2 regions of the Massilia sp. CFBP9012 genome follow, and region 2 is predicted to be linked to the other one. Evidence: riboswitches for the same ligand, from Rfam matches in the RefSeq annotation. Region 2 holds a riboswitch; the other holds the start of a gene.

Region 1 (5,444 bases), on a different contig from region 2:
CAGCCCGAGGAAACCATGCAGGCCTTCCATGACCTGAATGCGGGCTGGCTGTTCCCGGTGCATAACGGCACCTTCGACCTGGGGATGCATCGCTGGCAGGATCCGTTCGACCGGATCGCGCAGCTGGCGGACGACAAGGGCGTCAAGCTGACCACGCCCGAGATGGGGGAGGCGCTGGACCTGAAACAGCCGCATGCTGGCGGGCGCTGGTGGCAGGGCTTGAAATAAGGAGAGGCTGCGAGAAGCTGCAAGAGGCTGCGAGATTCTGCGTATCGAAACGCTCATTCTTCCAGCAGCCCAAAAACGTCGTCTCCGCGGAGGCGGGGACCCAAGTTAGCTTGAGCAGCCACTTAAATTCGCATAAGTGGTCTGCTTAAAACTTGGGTCCCCGCCTGCGCGGGGACGACGTGCGACTGCCAGCGACGATCAAGCGGCCGGCAGCTTCTCCAGCTGCTCCTGCATCTTGGCCAGGGTGGCCGAGAAGTTTGCCACGCGTTCCTGCTCCTGCGCCACCACGGCGGCCGGCGCGCGGGCCACGAAGCTTTCGTTCGACAGCTTGCCGTTGGCCTTGGCGATCTCGCCGGAGACGCGGGCGATCTCCTTCGACAGGCGCTCGCGTTCGGCGGCGACGTCGATCTCGACCTTCAGCATCAGCTTGGTGGTGCCGACGATCGACACCGCGGCTGGCGATTCCGGCAGTGCGTCGACGATCTGCACTTCGGCCAGTTTGCCCAGCAGCTGGATGTACGGTGCGAACACCGCCATCCTGGCGCGATCGGCTTCATTGCCCGGCTCGACGATCAGCGGCACGCGCACCGACGGCGACAGCGACATCTCGCCGCGCAGGTTGCGGGTGGCGTCGGTCAGCGCCTTGAATTGCTCCATCCAGGCTTCGGCTTCTTCGTCGACCAGCGAGGTATCGGCCAGCGGGTAGGGCTGCAGCATGATCGTTTCACCGGTCTTGCCGGCCAGCGGCGCGATGCTCTGCCACAGCGCCTCGGTCACGAACGGGATGATCGGATGCGCCAGGCGCAGGATCACTTCCAGCACGCGCAGCAGCGTGTGGCGGGTGGCGCGCTGCTGGGCTTCGGTGCCTTGCTGGACGCTCACCTTGGCCACTTCCAGGTACCAGTCGCAGTACTCGTCCCATACGAACTTGTAGATGCTGCTGGCGATATTGTCGAAGCGGTAGTCGGCAAAGCCTTTCGCGATGTCGAGCTCGACGCGGTTCATCAGCGAGATGATCCAGCGGTCGGCCGGGGACAGGTCTTCGGCAGCCGGAGCGCCGCAATCCTTGCCCTCGGTATTCATCATCACGAAGCGGGTCGCGTTCCACAGCTTGTTGCAGAAGTTGCGGTAACCCTCGGCGCGGCCCAGGTCGAAGTTGATGTTGCGGCCCAGCGAAGCGTAGCTCGCCATGGTGAAGCGCACGGCGTCGGTGCCGAAGGCCGCGATCCCGTCCGGGAATTCCTTGCGCGTGGCCTTGGCGATCTTCTCGGCCGCGCGCGGGTCCATCAAGCCGGTGGTGCGCTTGGCCACCAGGGTCTCGACGTCGATGCCGTCGATCAGGTCGATCGGATCGAGCGTGTTGCCCTTCGACTTCGACATCTTCTGGCCCTGCGAGTCGCGCACCAGGCCGTGCACGTATACGGTCTCGAACGGCACCTTGCCGGTGAAGTGGGCGGTCATCATGACCATGCGCGCCACCCAGAAGAAGATGATGTCGAAGCCGGTGACCAGCACCGACGACGGCAGGAACATCTTCATGTCCGGCGTTTCTTCGGGCCAGCCCATGGTCGAGAAGGGCACCAGGGCCGACGAGAACCAGGTGTCGAGCACGTCGTCGTCGCGGCGCAGCTCACCGGCGATGCCTTGTGCGGCGGCCTTGGCCTGGGCTTCTTCTTCGTCGCGCGCGACGACGATGCTGCCGTCCTCGGCGAACCAGGCCGGGATGCGGTGGCCCCACCACAGCTGGCGCGAGATGCACCAGTCCTGGATATTGCCCAGCCACTGGTTGTAGGTCGTGCTCCAGTTCTCGGGCACGAACTTGATCTCGCCGTTGGCGACTTTTTCCAGCGCCACGTCGGTGATCGACTTACCTGGATTGAAAGTGCCTTCCGGGGCCGGCTTGGTCATGGCGACGAACCACTGGTCGGTCAGCATCGGCTCGATCACGACGTTGGTGCGGTCGCCGCGCGGAACCATCAGCTTGTGCGGCTTGATCTGTTCCATCAGGCCGAGCGCTTCCAGGTCGGCGACGATCTGCTTGCGCGCGGCGAAGCGGTCCAGGCCCTGGTACTGGGCCGGGCCGTTTTCGTTGATCTTGGCGTCCAGCGTGAAGATATTGATCGGCGCTAGGTTCGCGCGCTGGCCGACGGCGTAGTCGTTGAAATCGTGGGCCGGGGTGATCTTGACGCAGCCGGTGCCGAATTCCTTGTCGACGTAGCTGTCGGCGATGATCGGGATCTCGCGACCGGTGAGCGGCAGCTTGATCAGTTTGCCCACGAGGCTCGTATACCGTTCGTCGGTCGGGTCGACCGCGACGGCGACGTCGCCCAGCATGGTTTCGGGACGGGTGGTGGCGACCGTCAGGTGGCCGCTGCCGTCGACCAGCGGGTACTGGATGTACCACATCGAGCCGTCTTCTTCCTGCGAATCGACTTCGAGGTCCGACACGGCCGTGCCCAGCACCGGATCCCAGTTGACCAGGCGCTTGCCGCGGTAGATCAGGCCCTGCTCGTACAAGCGCACGAAGACTTCGACCACCGACTTCGAGCGGGTTTCGTCCATCGTGAAGTATTCGCGCTTCCAGTCGGGCGAGGCGCCCAGGCGGCGCATCTGGCCGGTGATGGTGTCGCCCGATTTTTCCTTCCACTCCCAGACCTTTTCGAGGAAGGCGTCGCGGCCGAGGTCGTGGCGCGAGATCTTCTGGGCGTCGAGCTGGCGCTCGACCACGATCTGCGTGGCGATGCCGGCGTGGTCGGTGCCCGGCACCCAGGCGGTGTTGTAGCCGCGCATGCGGTAGTAGCGGGTCAGGCCGTCCATGACGGTCTGGTTGAACGCGTGGCCCATGTGCAAGGTGCCGGTCACGTTTGGCGGCGGCAGCTGGATGCTGAACGATGGCTTGCCCTCGTCCATGGTGGCGGTGAAGTAACCGCGTTTTTCCCACTCGGCGCGCCAGAACTGTTCAATATCGGCTGGCTCGAAAGACTTGGCTAATTCCATGATGTGGTCGGAGTGATATTTTCGAAAACAACCATTATAAATTACAAGCGCGTATAATTTACTGCGCTGGACCGGGGAAACTCGGCCGGCAAACGCTAGGGGTCCTGTGCGTCGTTACAACGGCGCGTGGGTGAGAAATACCCTCCGAACCTGATCTGGATAATGCCAGCGAAGGGAAGCAGCCGAATCGATGCAAGCGTGCGCACATCCGCCCGTTTTGCCGCACCCGGCACCTCCTTTGCTGGCTCCGCAAGCAAGGGAGCCACATGAACGCACCTCTGAAATTTGACGCCGCCACCGCCACGGTGGACCACGCGGCCGTCAACCCACTACCCAATTCGCGCAAGGTCTATATCGAAGGCAGCCGGCCCGACATCCGTGTGCCGATGCGCGAAATCAGCCAGTCGCCCACGCCCGACAGCTTCGGCGCCGAGCCGAATCCGCCGCTGTTCGTCTACGACACCTCCGGCCCGTACACCGAGCCGGGCGCGGCGATCGACATCCGCAGCGGCCTGGCGCCGATGCGCCAGGCATGGATCGCCGAACGGGGCGACACCGGGCAGCTGGACGGCCCGACCTCGCACTACGGCCAGGCGCGGCTGAACGACCCGCAGCTGGCCGCGCTGCGCTTTAACCTGCAGCGCGCGCCGCGCCAGGCCAGGAGCGGCGCCAACGTCACCCAGATGCACTATGCGCGCCAGGGGATCATCACGCCCGAGATGGAATTCATCGCCCTGCGCGAAAACATGCAGCGCAAGCAATACATCGCCTCGCTGGAGTCGTCCGGCCCGATGGGCCAGCGGGTAGCGGCGCTGCTGGGCCGCCAGCATCCGGGCCAGTCCTTCGGCGCCAGCATCCCGGCCGAGATCACGCCCGAATTCGTGCGCTCGGAAGTGGCGCGCGGCCGCGCCGTCATCCCGGCCAATATCAACCACCCGGAACTGGAACCGATGATCATCGGCCGCAACTTCCTGGTGAAGGTCAACGCCAATATCGGCAACTCGGCCGTCACCTCGTCGATCGGCGAGGAAGTGGAAAAGATGACCTGGGCCATCCGCTGGGGCGCCGACACGGTGATGGACCTCTCGACCGGCAAGCACATCCACGAGACGCGCGAATGGATCCTGCGTAACAGCCCGGTGCCGATCGGCACGGTGCCGATCTACCAGGCGCTGGAAAAGGTCAATGGCAAGGCCGAGGACCTGAGCTGGGAGATCTTCCGCGACACCTTGATCGAACAGGCCGAGCAGGGCGTCGATTACTTCACCATCCACGCCGGCGTGCTGCTGCGTTACGTGCCGATGACGGCGAACCGCCTGACCGGCATCGTCTCGCGCGGCGGTTCGATCATGGCCAAGTGGTGCCTGGCCCACCACCGCGAATCCTTCCTGTACACGCACTTCGAGGACATCTGCGACATCATGAAGGCCTATGACGTCTCGTTCAGCCTGGGCGACGGCCTGCGGCCCGGCTCGATCTACGACGCCAACGACGAAGCCCAGCTGGCCGAACTGAAGACGCTGGGCGAGCTGACCCAGATCGCCTGGAAGCACGACGTGCAGACCATCATCGAGGGCCCCGGCCACGTGCCGCTGCACCTGATCAAGGAAAACATGGACCTGCAGCTGGAGCAGTGCCACGAGGCGCCGTTCTACACGCTGGGGCCGCTCACGACCGATATCGCGCCGGGCTACGACCACATCACCTCGGGCATCGGCGCGGCCAATATCGGCTGGTACGGCACCGCCATGCTGTGCTACGTGACGCCCAAGGAGCACCTGGGCCTGCCCGACAAGAACGACGTCAAGGATGGCATCATCACCTACAAGATCGCCGCCCACGCGGCCGACCTGGCCAAGGGCCATCCCGGCGCCCAGCTACGCGACAACGCGCTGTCGAAGGCGCGCTTCGAGTTCCGCTGGGAAGACCAGTTCAACCTGGGCCTCGACCCGGACAAGGCGCGCGAATTCCACGACGAGACCCTGCCGAAGGATTCGGCCAAGGTCGCCCACTTCTGCTCGATGTGCGGCCCGCATTTCTGCTCGATGAAGATCACCCAGGAGGTGCGCGAATATGCCGCCGCCAGGGGCGTGCAGGGGGAGACCGCGCTGACGCACGGCATGCAGGAAAAGGCGATCGAGTTCGTGAAAAACGGCGCCCAGCTGTACCGGGAGGTGTGAATGACGCCAATCGAAGTCAACGGGGCGCCGTGCACGGTG
Region 2 (5,444 bases):
ACCTGGCCGGCAACCTGCGGGCGCCCGGACTCGTGCTGGACCGGGAGGACAGCGCCGCCATCGATGCGCTCGACAATGGCGGGCGCCTGGTCAGTCCGGACTTCGCTCCGGCCTGGGACTAATTACTGATCGAGCTCAGGATAGCGGCGGAAGATGCCTTCCTCATTGAACGGGATGCGCCGGTCGGACGCGAGATAGGCGGCGATGTTCGGCCGCGCGGCAACCCGGTCGCGCAGGCCGGTGAGCACCGGATGCTCCTGCTCGATCTTCTTCATCGCATTCGGGAAGGCATAGCGCAGGCCTTCGATGACCTGGAACAGCGACAGGTCGGCATAGGTGATCTTGTCGCCCGTGAGATAGTCGCGCGGCTCGGGGTTGGACAGCAGGCGCGCAAAATAGGCCATGAACTTGGGGATGCGCGACTCGACGAAGTCGGCCGAGCGGCGCAGCGCCTCGGGTTTCTGGTCTTCGTAGTACAGCGCCGACGCGATCGGGTGATGGGTGTCGTGGGCCTCGGTCACCAGGTCGGCGATGGTCAGCTGCAGCTGGTGCACCCACAGACGGCCCGGGTCGGTGCGCGGCGCCAGGCCGTGCTGCTCGCCCAGGTAGAGCAGGATGTTGGCCACCTGGCCGATGACCAGCTCGCCGGACTTCAGGAAGGGCGGCGCGAAGGCCGGATACTCCTCGACGTCGAGCGCCGCCATCAACAGGTCGATGCCACCCTCGCGGCGCGCCACGTCGACGTAGTCAGCGCCCGCTTCTTCCAGCGCCAAGCGGACGAATTCGCCGCGTCCCTGGATGCTCGGCCAATAAAACAGTTCATACGCCATCTGCTTCCTCCATTGCTGGTTGGTTCCGGCGCATTATCGATGATGAATGAAGAAGCGTGGCGCGCCGCAAACATGGTAGTCTTGTCGTGCATGCCTAAAAACAACCATAAGTAAAAACGTCCAGAGAGAGTCCCATGACAGATCATGCCCGCCTTGGTTCCCAAGCACTGTTTGCACTTCGTCCGGGCACGAGCTAGCAATTCGGCACATAATTGCAGAACGGAATTATTTCTGCTCATTGCCGGGCATCGCCCGGCAAGACAAAGACCTTCTACGCCGAATGGAGCGCTCGATGATCTTCGCTCGTCTCACCCAACGCTGGCATGCGCTGCGCTACTGGCGCGAGCACCAGTCCCTGTCCCGTCTCAAGCTGGTGCGCCGTCTCGAAAACGCGCCCGACGACGACCTGTTCCGCCATGTAAGCGGTCGCGACTACCTGGCCCGCGGCATGAAAGTGCGCGAGCGCATGCGCTGCGTGCTGGCCCACTACCGCTTCGAAGAAGCGACCTTCAACAACGCCTACCGGCAGACCGCGCACCACGGCGGCCTGGTGCTGTGGCAGCATGAGGACGACAGTGGCAGTTTCATCATGCGGCTCGAGCACGCGCCCCGCATCGACCCGGAAGGCGAGCTGACGCTGTCCCTGGTCGTCGACGGCGCGGTGCTGCACCGCCTGTCCTGGACCTGGGTCGAGGGCGCGGTGGTGGGCGTCGACCTGCCGATCGTTCCTTTCGTCACCCGCAACGCCGGCCTGTGGCGCGATGCCGGCGGCGCCTTCGAGGCTTTCGAGCGCGTCTTCCCCAACAATTCGCCAAGCTTCTTCTGCTTCGCCGCCCTGCAAGGCGCGGCCCAGGCGCTGGGCTTGGACCGGGTGGTCGCGGTGCGCGGCAGCGCGCACGTGGCTTATGAAGCGGCGCAAGACAAGGCCTTCGAGAACGCCTACGACGGCTTCTGGCGCATCCTTGGCGGGGCAGAGCTGGACGCGCGCAGCTTCCTGGTGCCGCTGCCGTTCTACCTCAAGCCGCTGCAAGACATGCCATCGAAGCACCGCAAGCGCGCGGCGCAGCGGCGCGAACACTGGCGCGCCATCGGCGACGCGGCGCGCGCCGTGCTGCTGCGCCACATGGTGACGCCAGCCGCCACCCAGCCAACGGTGGCCGAAGCGCCGTCGACCGCGAAAGCCTGAGCGGCCCCGATCAAACCGGCTTGACAGATTCACCACGGCCGCCCGGGGCCGTGATACACTCGCGACTCGCTAGGGGTCCTGGAACGTTGTTCCGGGTGAGAGATACCCTTCGTACCTGATCTGGATAATGCCAGCGAAGGAAAGCGCAACGCAGCACCCCCATTCGTTTGCCCTTCCCCCACGTTGGCTCCGGCTTTGATAAAAGCAGCGCGCCGCGTGGCGCGCGAAAACGAGCAAACCATGACATTCACCTCGAAGCACACCGTCCTCGCCTGCGCCATCGTGCAGGCGTTTTCCCTGTCGACCCAGGCCTTCGCACAAGAGCCTGCGTCCGTCGTCGTCACCGGCAGCAAGTGGATCGCCCTCGACCGCGCCAGCGTCGGCGGCTTCGCCGACGTGCCGTTGCTCGAGTCCCCGGCCTCGATCACCTCGATCAGCCAGAGCCAGATGCAGGACCTGTCGATCCGCAGCGCCACCGACGCCGCGCGCTACGACGCCTCGATCGGCGACGCCTACAATGCGATCGGCTACGCCGAGCAGTTCTCGATCCGCGGCTTCGCGCTCGACAACGCCACCAGCTACCGCAAGGACATGATCGCGATCTCGGGCGACACGCAAATCCCGATCGAGAACAAGGAACGCATCGAGGTCTTGCGCGGCCTGGCCGGCCTGCAGGCCGGCGTCGCGGCCCCGGGCGGGATGATCAACTTCGTCACCAAGCGGCCGACCAACGCGCCGCTGCGCCAGGCCATGGTGGAAGTGCGCGAGCGCGGCACCGTGTACGGCGCGGTCGACCTGGGCGGCCGTTTCGAAGACCGCCGCTTCGGCTATCGCATCAATGCCGCCGCCGAGGACCTCAAGTCCTACGTGCGTGGCGCCGACGGCGAGCGCCAGTTCGTCTCGGCCGCCTTCGACTGGCAGATCACGCCGGACGCGCTGTTCCAGATCGACCTCGACCACCAGCACAAGTCGCAGGTCACGGCGCCGGGCTACCAGCTGATCCGCAATGAGGCGCTGCCCACCGGGATCTCGGCCAAGACCCTGCTCAACGACCAACCATGGACCCGCCCAGTCGATACCGACAGCAGCAACCTGGGCCTGCGTTTCGAGTACCGCATCAGTGACGCCTGGAATGCCACCGTCAGCGCCAACAAGCACTGGTTCAAGCGCGATGACTTCACGGCCTTCCCCTACGGCTGCAGCAACGAGGACGATGGTTACTATCCGGGCTACTGCTCCAACGGCGACTACGACGTGTACGACTTCCAGAGCACGGGCGAGCGCAAGACGCCGTGGGGCCTGCAGGCGATGCTGCAGGGCCGCTTCGACACCGGCGCGGTGCGTCACTCATTGACCGTCGGCGGCTCGTATGCCGAGCGCCACGACAGCTTCGGCGAATACGTCTACGACTACGTCGGCTCCAGCAATATCTGGAACCCGACCGTCGTGCCGCAGGTAGCCAGCGACCGCGTGACCGGCCCCGTGATGGAACGCCGCAGCACAGAAGAACGCTCGCTGTTCGTGCAGGACGTGATGACCCTGTCGCCCCAATTCACCCTGCACGCCGGCGTGCGCTACGTGAAGCTCAAGCTCGACGCGCTGGAAGAAATCGAGGGCGGCTGGGTACACACCAAGGATTCGTTCGCGCTGCCGAACGTGGCGCTGGTGTATGCGCCGGCGCGCGACTGGCGCGTCTACGGCTCGATCAGCCATGGCCTGCAATATGGCGGCATCGCGCCGATGGAAACCACCAACCAGAACACCGCCCTGCCACCGAGCCGCTCGAAGCAGCTGGAGTTCGGCGTCAAGCGCAACGTCAACGAGCAGCTGGCGCTGTCGGGCGCGTTGTTCGAGATCCGCCAGGGCCTGGAATACACGAACGCCGCCAACACCTTCGTGCGCGCCGGCGAGCAGACCCACCGCGGCGTCGAGCTGTCGGCGATGGGCCGCGCCACGCCCGACCTGAACTACAGCCTGTCGCTGATGGCGCTCGACACCGACCAGAAGGACACCGGCGACGCGTCGACCGAAGGCAAGCGCGTGACCAATGTGCCAGAGCTGCGCACCACCGCCTGGGTCGAGTACGCGGTGCCGCAAGTGGCGGGTCTGAAGCTCGACGCGCAGTGGCAGTACTCGGGCAACAAGGTGTTCGATCCGGCCAATCGCGTCAAGGTGCCGGGCTATCACGTGGCCGGGTTTGGCGCGTCCTACCTGCTGCGCGCGGGTGGGCTGAACACGATCATCCGCGCACGGGTGGACAATGCCTTCGACAAGTTCTACTGGCGTGACGTGACGCAGTCGCTGGGTGGGTATTTGCTGCCGGGGGCGCCGCGCACGTTCAAGTTGTCGGCGCAGATCGATTTCTAAGCATGCATCCGCTTCGCCTGCCACGCGCGCCGTGGCAGGCGTCATGCATCAATCCGACAAATCCACCAGCTTGCCCAGGCAGCGCCGCTGGAAGCCATTCAGTCCGCGGGTGATGAGCACATCATCGTCTTCGATTACCTCGGCGTCGAGCAACAGGCGCAGCTTGGCGATGCGGTCGCCCTGGGCCAGCGCCTGCGCCAGGTGCGAACCATCCGGTTCGCCGGCCTGCTCGATCGCTTCCACCACCTCGGGCGGGAAGTCCCAGTGGTTGGCGATCACCGACGACAGCTGGCGGCTGGCCGCGAACAGTTCGATGCCGAATTCGCTGGAACCGGGCACCCTGCCTTCGCAGATGCGGTCGGCCACCTGGAACGCGACCTGCAATCCCAGATTCTGCATCAGGCCGGCCAGGTAGGATTCGAACACGCCGGCCGACAGGCCCGGCGCCATCACGCTGGCGGCGAACGCGCAGCGTTCGGAATGCTTCCACACATTGGGCGCCACCTGGCGCGCCACGCCCTGGACCTTGACCCGCACCAGCGGCCGGAACGCGATGCGCGCCAGCAGCATGCGCAAACCGTTCAGGCCGAGCATCGTCACCGCGCCTTCCAGTGTTTCGATCGGGGTCACCGGCCGGTAATAGGCGCTGTTGGCTTCGCGGATCACTTCGGCCACCAGCACCAGGTCGCGCCCGACCTGGGCCGACAGCGCGCCGGTCGAGATGTTCTCGTCGGACAGCGCGGTAAGCAGTTGCGACACCAGTTCGGGAATGCGCGGCACCAGGCCGGACGCACAGACCGGGTCGGCCGCCAGCGAACGCACTTCGGCCAGGATCTGGGCTTCCTGCCCGGGTGGAGCGTTGAAGCCGCTGGAGGCGGTCAGCCAGCGGTAGAAAGTGGCGTGGATGTCGTTCGCCATGTCCTCGTCGTGTTCGATCGTCGCCGTCGTGCCGACGCTGGCCGCGGCTTCTGTCTCTTTATCTGAACCGCCCAAAAAGCGTCCTATCCAGTTTTTCATAGCGTCTCGCCGTACGTTCGAAATCCGATGATTGTAATGCCTTA

The links. Region 2 has a riboswitch for thiamine pyrophosphate ahead of SOM61_RS20950 (TonB-dependent siderophore receptor). Riboswitches for the same ligand answer to the same signal wherever they lie in the genome.
Region 1: it holds a riboswitch for thiamine pyrophosphate, as region 2 does, so the genes downstream of both, thiC (phosphomethylpyrimidine synthase ThiC) here and SOM61_RS20950 (TonB-dependent siderophore receptor) in region 2, are expected to answer to the same signal.

The regions. Positions count from the first base shown of each region.
Region 1 covers NZ_JAXCWM010000016.1:17,419-22,862, reverse strand. The annotation lists gene SOM61_RS22775 (MBL fold metallo-hydrolase) at 1-228, shown strand, start outside; gene SOM61_RS22770 (valine--tRNA ligase) at 427-3,225, opposite strand; TPP riboswitch at 3,313-3,419, shown strand; gene thiC (phosphomethylpyrimidine synthase ThiC) at 3,492-5,405, shown strand; gene thiS (sulfur carrier protein ThiS) at 5,406-5,444, shown strand, end outside.
Region 2 covers NZ_JAXCWM010000013.1:135,210-140,653, reverse strand. The annotation lists gene dkgB (2,5-didehydrogluconate reductase DkgB) at 1-122, shown strand, start outside; gene SOM61_RS20960 (glutathione S-transferase) at 123-830, opposite strand; gene SOM61_RS20955 (DUF535 family protein) at 1,123-2,016, shown strand; TPP riboswitch at 2,078-2,175, shown strand; gene SOM61_RS20950 (TonB-dependent siderophore receptor) at 2,257-4,383, shown strand; gene SOM61_RS20945 (HDOD domain-containing protein) at 4,432-5,400, opposite strand.